Regions from separate parts of the Paeniglutamicibacter kerguelensis genome, predicted to be linked through region 3. Evidence: riboswitches for the same ligand, from Rfam matches in the RefSeq annotation. Region 3 holds a riboswitch; each other region holds the start of a gene.
What was found. A riboswitch is a leader RNA that binds a small molecule or an ion and turns the genes downstream of it on or off. The one in region 3 is predicted to bind S-adenosylmethionine.
Positions count from the first base shown of each region.

Region 1: another riboswitch for S-adenosylmethionine. It lies ahead of JOF47_RS15350 (OsmC family protein); the one in region 3 lies ahead of JOF47_RS14815 (cobalamin-independent methionine synthase II family protein).
Region 2: another riboswitch for S-adenosylmethionine. It lies ahead of JOF47_RS20935 (O-acetylhomoserine aminocarboxypropyltransferase/cysteine synthase family protein); the one in region 3 lies ahead of JOF47_RS14815 (cobalamin-independent methionine synthase II family protein).

Region 1 is NZ_JAGIOF010000001.1:3,363,512-3,366,976, forward strand. Features, by position in the region: gene JOF47_RS21990 (helix-turn-helix domain-containing protein) at 1-407, shown strand, start outside; gene JOF47_RS15340 (IS3 family transposase) at 419-1,258, shown strand; gene JOF47_RS15345 (DUF4190 domain-containing protein) at 1,647-1,904, shown strand; SAM riboswitch class IV at 2,009-2,127, shown strand; gene JOF47_RS15350 (OsmC family protein) at 2,167-2,712, shown strand; gene JOF47_RS15355 (amino acid permease) at 3,304-3,465, shown strand, end outside.
Region 2 is NZ_JAGIOF010000004.1:349,535-352,999, forward strand. Features, by position in the region: gene JOF47_RS20925 (class I SAM-dependent methyltransferase) at 1-579, opposite strand, end outside; gene JOF47_RS20930 (histidine phosphatase family protein) at 613-1,164, opposite strand; SAM riboswitch class I at 1,295-1,390, shown strand; gene JOF47_RS20935 (O-acetylhomoserine aminocarboxypropyltransferase/cysteine synthase family protein) at 1,562-2,935, shown strand; gene JOF47_RS20940 (CoA-binding protein) at 2,935-3,432, shown strand.
Region 3 is NZ_JAGIOF010000001.1:3,241,417-3,244,881, forward strand. Features, by position in the region: gene JOF47_RS14805 (alpha-ketoglutarate-dependent dioxygenase AlkB family protein) at 1-404, opposite strand, end outside; gene JOF47_RS14810 (DUF4232 domain-containing protein) at 541-1,791, shown strand; SAM riboswitch class I at 1,839-1,946, shown strand; gene JOF47_RS14815 (cobalamin-independent methionine synthase II family protein) at 1,961-3,190, shown strand; gene JOF47_RS14820 (N(5)-(carboxyethyl)ornithine synthase) at 3,263-3,465, opposite strand, start outside.

The DNA.
Region 1 (3,465 bases), 120 kb from region 3:
CCTCAAGACTTGGAGTCAGCGCCGGTGCCGTTGAGAAGCTCGGGGAACGTTTCAGGATTTGGGGTAGGGCAGCGTTGGAAGGCAAACCGACCAAGCAGGTGTATTCCTTCGAGTTCAAGCTCGAGCTCGTCCGCCGGTACCTCTCCGGCGAGGCGACCGCGATGGACCTTGCCCTCAAGCACCAGCTGAATTCCCCGGCCCAGGTCCGCAACTGGGCGAAAATATACCGGGAACAGGGCGAGGACGGACTGCGCCCCAAGCCCAAGGGCCGACCGAGGGCGGCATCCAGTCCCGAGCCGACCGAACTCACAGAGCTCGAGAAGCTGCGCCGCGAGAACCAGCGCCTGCAGGCCGAGAACGCCTACCTAAAAAAAGTGCGGGCCTTGAGGAACCACCCACCGCGCTGAAGATCAGCGCGGTGATCGCCCTCAAGGCATCCCACCCCCTGCCCCTGCTCCTGGCCGCGGCAGGGCTGCCCCGTTCCACGTTCTTCCACCGCCAGGCAGCACTCAAGACCCATGACCGGCACGCGGACCTCCGCACCCGGATCCACGAGATCTTCACCGAGGCCAAGGGCCGCTACGGGCACCGGCGCATCCACGCCACCCTGGCCCGCGACGGACGGCACGTGGCCCGCAAGACCGTGCTGAAACTGATGCGCCAGGAGAATCTGGCCTGCAAGGTCCGCAGCCGCCGCCGCTACTCCTCCTACAAGGGCCAGGTCGGCAAGATCGCCGAGAACAAGCTCAAGCGCGAGTTCGACACCGCGGCGCCGAACCTGAAGTGGGTGACCGACGTGACCGAGTTCAAGGTCGCGGACCGCAAGGTCTACCTCTCGCCCGTCATGGACCTCTTTGACCGTTCGATCGTTTCCTACTCGGTTTCGGAGTCGCCGACCGTCGCCTTCACCAACCAATCACTCATCGGGGCCATCGAGACCCTGGCCGCCGGCGAGGCCCCGATGGTGCACTCGGACCAGGGATTCCAGTACCAGCACTCCAGCTGGCAGAAGCTCCTCAGCGACGCCGGGATGGCCCAGTCCATGTCGCGCAAGGGCAACTGCCTGGACAACGCGGTGATGGAGAACTTCTTCGGGCACCTGAAGGAAGAAATGTTCCACCACCACGAGCACGCCGGCATCGAGGCGTTCACCACCGACCTGAAGGACTACATCCGCTGGTACAACACCGAGCGCATCTCGTTAACGCTCGAGTGCCTGAGCCCGATGGAATATCGGGCCCAGGCACTCGCTGCGTAGACTCTTGCTTACCGAGTCCAACTTTCGGGGGCCAGTTCATCTTGGGTGGACCGCCATTTTTGTGTCTTGCCTGATTCCCGATCGCCACCCGGAACGGTTTCGGTTTTCCCCGATTCCGATTGCTGCACTGGTCGGGTTTGAAGCTGGTTCGAGTGATCGCCCGCCGGGCGCTCGTGGCTTTGCCGTCCGTGGGCAAAGTATCCGACAAGGATCGGAATCTTCATGAAGCACGGTTGGCGCATTCGGAACCACAAGTGCACCTGTGGTCATTTCACCGGTGCCGACATGGGAACTTACGCCGTATGCAGTTGGGCTCAGATAGGCTCAAGTCGACCGGATGTTCCGCCATGTGGAGTCCGGCAACCACAGCTATCGCGTTGGAGGAAACATGACACAGTACCCGGAACCAATGCGCGGCCAGCAGCTTGCGCAGACCTCGATGATCCTCGGCATCCTCTCCCTGGTGATCCCGCTGGTCGGTATCGTCCTGGGCATCATTGCCATCAAGAAGGCGAAAGAGGCCGAGCAGCTGAACACCGCCGCGACGGTCGGCAAGGTGACGGGCTGGGTCGGCACCATCATGTGGATCCTGACATTGATTCCGTTTTTGCTGCTCATCCCCTTCATTTTTGTCTCCGGGGCCTAAGCGGCGGCGCTACCGTTTTGGATGCGGGAGCCTCCCCGTTTCATGACGCTGCGTGAAGCATTTGCTTGTCTCCCCCGCAGCGACCCCGGCACACTTGTCAACAGAATCACGAGTTCCAACCATTCACGACCCTGGTCGGTTGGACGGCAACCCCCTTCGTCATAGCGGGGTGCTCCAGGTGAAGATTCGACGCCGTCCAACCGGATCGGCGTAAGTATGGCGTCGTGATTGGCACGCGCCACCACGGAAGGATCTATTTCCCATGTCCGAAACCCTGCTCGAAACCACCCCCGACATCCTGCGTGCCCAGAAGCTCAATGCGGCCGGAAACGCCTGGGGCGAGCGCATCGCGGCAAACACCGCGAGCGCCTCGTTGACGTTCAAGACCAACGGGATCGCTGTCGGCTCGGTGGCCACCGAAGTCACCGCCGGCAAGCACAGCTTCCTGGTCGACGAACCCGTCGGGCTGGCCGGGGACGACGCCGCGGCAAGCCCCGCCGAGTACGCGCTTGGAGCGTTGATTTCCTGCCAGGTGGTCGTTTACCGCCTGTACGCACACCAGCTGGGGCTCAAGATCGATTCACTGGACATCGATGCGGAGGCAGACCTCGATGTGCGCGGGCTCTTCGGAATCGATGAAACGGTCCGTCCGGGCTTCGGCGGCGTCCGACTCAAGGTGAAACTGTCCGGCCCCGAAACCCGCGAACGCTACGAGGAGCTGCAGGCAGCCGTCGACGACCATTGCCCGGTCTTCGACATCATCGCGAACCCCACGCCGGTCACCGTCGAACTGATCACCGCCGACTAGACGTAGGCAGCGTCCGCTCGAGGGGGCCACCCGCCAATCAGGCGGGTGGCCCCCTCCTTGCGCATGTGCGGCCGGCGCCGCATATGTTCGGACACCACCCCTTATAACACATGCTTTCCGATGCGCCACCAGAGCAGAGGCGCCGCCGAGGCGCTCCAGCACCATCCGATTCTCATTTTGTGACGTACGCCCGTCATAATAGTCAGTGTCGTTTCGTCGAATCGGAGCAATCAGACGGTATCTCCGACCGACGTTTCCGGGCCTAGCGGGCCCAGATCAAAGACTGTGGCATGGTCTTGATCCAGATAGACCACCAGCCGGGAAGCCATCAATGCATAAGCAACACTGTGCCTCGAAGCGAACGAGAACCAGGTTATCCATTCGACCATCTGTGGCTCACGCCTTCGGATTGGCAACTTTGCGTGACTCTCTGTATAGTCCACCCCCCCGAAATTCCCCGGAAGCAGCCGGAGCGCTCCGGGAATGCGCGGCGTGTGACAAATCAGACACCTCTCGCGCAACGGCTCGACCGCGCCGCCTCCCTGTGAGCAAAGTCGCTTCAATTGCCTCCGGTGGTGTTGCATGACACCCATGAGCAGAACTTCCGTGACAATTGAAAACGAATCGCCGGTTCAACGTGGAACCGTGGGCGAGGCCCGGGTCGGCACCGACACCGGGAAACCCGACAATGAACTAAAGCGCGGGCTAAGCAGCCGCCACCTACAGATGATCGCCATCGGCGGCGCCATCGGC
Region 2 (3,465 bases), on a different contig from region 3:
AACCGCCAGATCGTAGAGGTCGACGGCCGTGCGGATGCCGGCGATGTCGCCGTGGGCCTTGAGCAGCTTCAGGTAGGCGTTGGACCGGGCCGAACCGCGGATGAGCGAGGCCAGATGCAGCGACCCGTGGTCCTGGAGCTGGCTGCCCAATCCGGAAATCACAGCTCCCACGTCCGGGACCAGGTGCAGCAGGCCCAAACCCAAAATGGTTTCGTAGCGCCGCCCGTCGACAGGGGAAAGCATGTCCCGGCACTCAAGGGTGATGCGCCCGGGCACCTCCCCGCCGGCGGCCCGGCGAATTGACTCGCGGGCCACCTCAAGCATCGGCGCGCTCAGGTCCACCAGCGTCGTGGAGCGCCGGCCGGCAACATGCAAAAGCGCCGTGGCCCTGGCCGTCCCCACCGCCACCTCGAGCAGCGGGCCATCGCCCGCACCGAGGGCCCGCGCGGCGAAGGCAGCGTATTGGTCGGGGCGGGTCCCCCAGAAGACCCTGTTGTAGGTCGGGGAACCAAGCATGGCGTCATAGGCCTTGGCCCGGCGTGCATAGAACCCGGGGTCCCCAAAGAAGGTTTCGCTCATCCCACCATCGTGCGGCCGGGCGTGGAGGTTGCGCTAGTGCGTGGGGGCGGCGGCATGGCGCCGCAGCAAGGCGGTGTCGACCTCGAGCATCTGCCCGTTGCGCATGATGGGTGTCTTGCGTCCCGGAACCAGTGCGTCGAGGGTCAGCCTGATCAGGGTTCCATGGGCCACCACGACGATGCGCTTGCCCTCGTGACGCTCCAGCAGCTCGCAGAGTGCCCGGATGCCGCGTGCGGCCACGGCTTCCTCGGGCTCGGCCGAGCGCAGCAAGATGTCGATTTCCTCGCGCGGCAGGTCGTAGACCACGCGGCCCTCGGCGTTTCCGTAGTGGCGCTCCCGGAGCCCGTCCATTTTTTCGGTCAGGGCCAGGCCCAGGTTTTGCCCGATGAGTTCCGCGGTTTCAACTGCGCGGCCAAGCGTCGACGACGCAAGGACATCCCAACACGAGCCGTCCAATTCCTGGCCGGCAGCATGGGCCTGTTCGCGCCCCGCATCGTTCAACGGAATGTCCGTTTGGCCCTGAAGACGGCCTTCGGCATTCCAGGCTGTTTCCCCGTGACGGACCAAAACCAACGTTGCACTCATGCCCACAAGCCTAGCCCGGCAAAATCCCGGCCATGGAGGCGGTGCAGATTCTTCGATTTTCGTCTCAACATACGCAACCTAAGCTCACATTCTTTGGCTGTCGGGCGATTTCTTGCCACAATGGAGCAAAACCCCATCCCGAGCGGCCGAGAGATCTGGTTCCATGACGCCGCAGCAACCTTCCACACTCCGGTGGACAAGGTGCTACCGCCAGAAACGATGGAGAGCGCGTAAGCAATCTTCGGTGCTGAACCCCTGAGGGGACCCCATGCGGGCCCCGTCCCGGGGCGCCCAGCGCCGCATTGACCCGGGAGAAGCACCACCCCAAGCCCCACAGGCGGGGGCCGTCCGCACCCCGGATGGCCGTTGCCACATACGCAAGGAGTCAGCCACCCTCATGGCCGAACATCAATTTGGATTCCGCACGCGCGCACTGCATGCCGGCGGCACCCCGGATGCCGAGCACGGTTCCCGTGCCGTGCCGATCTACCAGACCACGTCATTTGTCTTCAAGGACTCCGACGATGCCGCGAACCTCTTTGCCCTGCAGAAGTACGGCAACATCTACTCGCGCATCGGCAACCCGACCGTTGCGGCCTTCGAGGAACGCATCGCCTCGCTCGAGGGCGGCATCGGCGCCGTCGCCACCGGCTCCGGCATGGCAGCCGAGTTCATCACCTTCGCGGCTCTGGCCGGCGCGGGCGACCACATTGTTGCGTCCTCCAAGCTCTACGGCGGAACCATCACCCAGCTCGACGTGACCCTGCGCCGCTTCGGTGTCGAGACGACGTTCGTCGACTCCACCGATCCGGCCGAATTCGCCGCGGCCATCCGCGAGAACACCAAGGCCGTCTACACCGAGGTCGTGGCCAACCCCTCGGGCGACATCGCCGACCTCAAGGGCCTGGCCGAGGTCGCCCACGCCGCCGGCCTGCCGCTGGTCGTGGACTCCACGCTGACTCCCCCGTACCTGCTGCGCCCCATCGAGCACGGCGCCGACATCGTGATCCACTCGGCCACCAAGTTCCTCGGCGGGCACGGCACCACCCTCGGCGGCGTCGTCGTGGAAGCCGGCACCTTCAACTGGGGCAACGGCAGGTTCCCGTCGATGACCGAACCCGTCGCGTCCTACGGCAACGTCTCCTGGTGGGACAACTTCGGCGAGTACGGCTTCCTGACCAAGCTGCGCAGCGAACAGTTGCGTGACATCGGACCGGCGCTTCCGGCGCAGTCCGCGTTCCAGCTCCTGCAGGGCGTCGAGACACTGCCGCAGCGCATGGATTCGCACCTTTCCAACGCCAAGGCCGTGGCCGAATGGCTGGAAAACGACCCGCGCATTTCCTACGTGAACTACGCCGGCCTGCCGTCCCACCCGCACCACGAGCGCGCCAAGGAACTGCTGCCGCTGGGTGTCGGCTCGGTCTTCAGCTTCGGCATCAACGGCGGCCGCGCCGCGGGCACTGCCTTCATCGAAGCGCTGCAGCTTGCCAGCCACCTGGCCAACATCGGCGATGTGCGCACCCTGGTGCTGCACCCGGCCTCCACCACCCACCAGCAGCTCACCGCTGACCAGCTGGTCGCGGCGGGTGTACCGGAGGACCTGATCCGTTTCTCCGTGGGACTCGAGGACCTCGAAGACATCCTCTGGGACCTGGACCAGGCCTTGACCGCCTCGCAGCAGGTGCTGAACGCACCGGCCGAGGAAGTCTACGACGGGGCCGCATGCTCCATCGAAGCAGCACGCGCCGCAGCCACGACGGGAGCCAAGTAATGACCGCCACCGATATCCGCACCTGGGTCGGCCCGAACGCCGCCGAACGCCTGGACATCCTGCGGAACACGAAGTCGATTGCGATCGTCGGAGCTTCCAACAAGCCCTCGCGCGCCTCCTACTTCGTCGCGACCTACCTGCTGTCGAGCTCCAAGTACAAGGTCTATTTCGTGAACCCGGTGCTCGACGAGATCCTGGGCCAGCCCGTCTACAAGTCGCTCGCCGACCTGCCGGAGACCCCGGACATGGTCGAGGTCTTCCGCAAGCACGACGACCTGCCCGGTGTGCTTGACGAGTCGATCGCCGTCGGCGCGAAGACCCTGTGGCTGCAGCTCGGTTCCTGGCACGAGGAAGTCGCGGCCAAGGCCGAGGCCAACGGCCTGGACGTGGTCATGGACCGCTGCGTGAAGATCGAGCACGCCCGCTTCCACGGCGGCCTGCGCCTGGCCGGATTCAACACCGGCGTCATTTCCTCCAAGCGCCAGCTTCTGGCCTAGGCCGTTTGGCTTTGCCCTCGGGTGTTCACCGTT
Region 3 (3,465 bases):
TGCATTCCCATTTTGGAATCATCCGAGTAGTAGTTCACCAAGGCTGTGTCGGGCGTGTAGTTCGCCGCGGCCAAGGGGTCATTTGTCGCTTCAAGGATCGCTTTGCGACCCAGCCTGACCATCCAATCGGGGAACTCGAGCACCCGGTTGCCGTTGACGTCGGTTGCTTCACGGGAATAGGCGTACGGCTGCCAATGCCAGCCCAGGCATACCGTCTGGACCGACATTTCACCTGACCCTATCTTGGCGGCGCGTGGCGGCACGGGCCCCCGCCCCCACTCATGGAACCTATCCACAAGCCAGCGTTGTTCAGCCAGGGTGAGCCAGTCGGGTACCCAAACGGCGCCGGGGCTGAGCTCACGCCGGGGGCGGTCAAGGAAACTCTCCGAAAAGAGCGTGCTCAAAATGTACTCCTCGAACTGAATCGGTGCGCGGGACAGGATGTACCCCCGTGGGCTCCATTATGCAGGTCCAGCAATTCCATCACCCCGAAAAGGTCCCGAATCCAAGGACATTTGCAGGTCAGTTAGGCTTTCCAGCATGAGCAACTACAAAGGCCTGACTGCCGGCAGCGCGTGGATCGCTGGATTCGCGGGGCTTGGCTGGCTACTGAGCGGCTTGCTCAATGGCTGGCTGATTACACGCCCAACGTTCCTCCCGGTGCCCTTCGTGCAGCTGCTGTTCCCGGAGACGATAGCGCTTGCCACGTGGCGCACAGCGGACATCTGGCCCGTATTCATTCCCGTGCTTTCGACGCTCACGCTGATGCTCTTCACGGCCGGCGCCTTGTTGTTCATCGGCCCGCTGGATGCCCTGAATCCCGCGCAACGGCGACTCAGGTTCTTCGCGACGTGGATGTGCGTTGTCATTGCCTCCTTCGCCACGACAGTGCTTTCGTCAGCAGGGGAAATCATTGCGACTTGGCCGCCGCCACGTCTGGCGTGGCTTTTCCAGGGCGTGGAATCGGATCTGTTGTCGGCAGGATACTGGGGAATCTTCTGGGGGTGGGTTCCGGTGTTGGCCGGTGCCTTCATCGCCAAACAACGGCAACCCGGTAGCCGGCAACGTACCTCGTTCAGCGTGCCGAGACTTCTTGTCGCAGTTCCGGCCGTGCTCGCGGCCGGCGCCTTGGTTATCGCCATCCCACAGGCCCAACGGGAAACCACGGCCCAGGGCGCCGTCGAACCGCCGACAGTCGCCCCGCCTGCTTCCCCGGAACCTGATCCCATTGGTTCGCCAAGCGTGTCATATGCCACGCAGCCCGCTGGAAAAAACTGGTGCGACGGCAAGGACGCCACCATTTCCCTATCGGAACCCGATGCCGCGACCGGCCACCGCGGCATGGGATTCAGCTTGACCAACAACGGGTCAAAACCCTGCGTGCTGGAGTCCTACCCCGATGTCTCTTTCGACAACGTCGACGGGTGGGTGATCGATGTCCTGGTGGTCCACGGCGGCTCGTTCATGACCGACGACCCGGGCATCACCCGGGTCATGCTCGCCCCAGGGGAGAGCGCAGAAGCTTTCATGGGATGGAATGCGATGGCGGCTGCGGGCGATACCCGCGTGGGCAGCATGTTGTTGGCCCCGTACGCGGGAACCCTGCGCCAGAAGGCGACGGTCGACCTGGACATCATCGACGGGGGAACCGTGTCCGTCACCGCCTGGCAGAAGGCGGGCAAGAGCATCGATACCGGTTCCTCCCCCGCCCCGGCAACTAGCTTCCGGCGAGGTTCGGGCACGGGGCCGAAGGCACGTCCGTGGATCAAGGCTTGGCCCACGTCACACTAATGCGCCGAAGGACGGCAGAAAACAGTTCCGTGATAGGTATTGATACGTAACCATCCGGAGCGGCCGAGAGACCTGGATCGATGAAGCCGCAGCAACCTAACCCGCCGACGAGGCTTCTGAAACGGTAACGGTGCTACTGCCAGGTTCGATGGAAAGTAGGCAATCACCCATGTCCTCCAACAACAGCCATATCCGTACCACCCACGCCGGCTCGTTGCCGCGAACCGATGAGCTGCTGGCCGCCAACGAGGCCAAGCAACGCGGCGGAATCACCCCCGAATTCCACGAACTCCTCGAGGCATCGGTCACCGGCATCGTCGCCAAGCAGCGCAAGCTGGGCATCGACATCCCCAACGACGGCGAATTCGGGCACACCATGTCCTCCGCCGTCGATTTCGGCGCCTGGTGGAACTATTCCTTCGCCCGCCTCGGCGGGCTGGAGGAAACCACCGTCGACCGCTGGGCCGAGACCGCGGTCAAGCGCTCCACCCCCGGCAACGTTGTGCTCACCTCGTTCCCGGACCGCCGCGATCGAGAGGCCTTCGCCGAGGCGTACGCGGATCCGACCTCCGGCATCCTGGCCCACCGCAAGGCCACCACGCAGCCAAAGGTCGTCGCACCGCTGACCTACACCGGGCACGACCTGGTGGCATCGGACATCAAGAACCTGAAAACCGCCATGGCGGCGACGGGCACCGAGGAGGGCTTCCTCGCGGCGCTTTCCCCCGCTTCCTGCGCGCGGTTGGCCAACGACTTCTACACCAGCGACGAGGAATACCTCTTTGCCGCCGCGGATGCCATGCGCGAGGAGTACAAGGCGATCCTCGATGCCGGGCTGGTCCTGCAGATCGACGACCCGTCGTTGGCCGAGTCCTGGGACCAGGTCAACCCGGAGCCGAGCCTCGAGGACTACCTGAAGTTCCTCGAGCTGCGCGTGGAGGCAACCAACCACGCGCTGCGCGGGCTCCCGGCCGAGCGGATCCGGCTGCACGTGTGCTGGGGTTCCTGGCACGGCCCGCACACCACGGACATCCCATTCGCCGACATCCTCGACCCGGTGCTGCGCATCAACGCCGGCATGGTCTCTTTCGAGGCCGGCAACGTGCGCCACGAGCACGAATGGCGCATCTGGGAGGACCGCGCGCTGCCCGAGGGAAAGATCCTGATACCCGGCGTCGTCTCGCACGCCACGAACGTGGTCGAGCACCCGGAGCTGGTCGCCGACCGCATCGAGCGCTTCGCGAACCTGGTCGGCCGCGAGAACGTGATCGCGTCCACCGACTGCGGCCTGGGCGGCCGCGTCCACCCGCAGATCGCCATGGCCAAGCTCGAAGCGCTGGGTGCCGGCGCCGCACTGGCCACCAAGCGCCTGTGGAAGGGTGCCGAGATCATCGCCTGATCCCGCCATCCGAGTCATTTGTGGAAGCCGCCGCATGCACCAGCGTGCGGCGGCTTCCACATGTTCATTCGGCTAGCCGGCAACACCAAGGTGCGGGTAGGCCTTTGCCCGGTGCTGGAACTCGAGGATCGCGGGGTTCTGGATGACGCCGTCGAAGATCTCGATAGCCTTGGCCACCGTGTTGTTTGCCTGCCATGCGCCGGGGCCGCCCAGCACGTCTTCGACGAACGGCAACAATGCTTCGCTGATTTCCCAGCTTGCCGAGTTCCACAAGT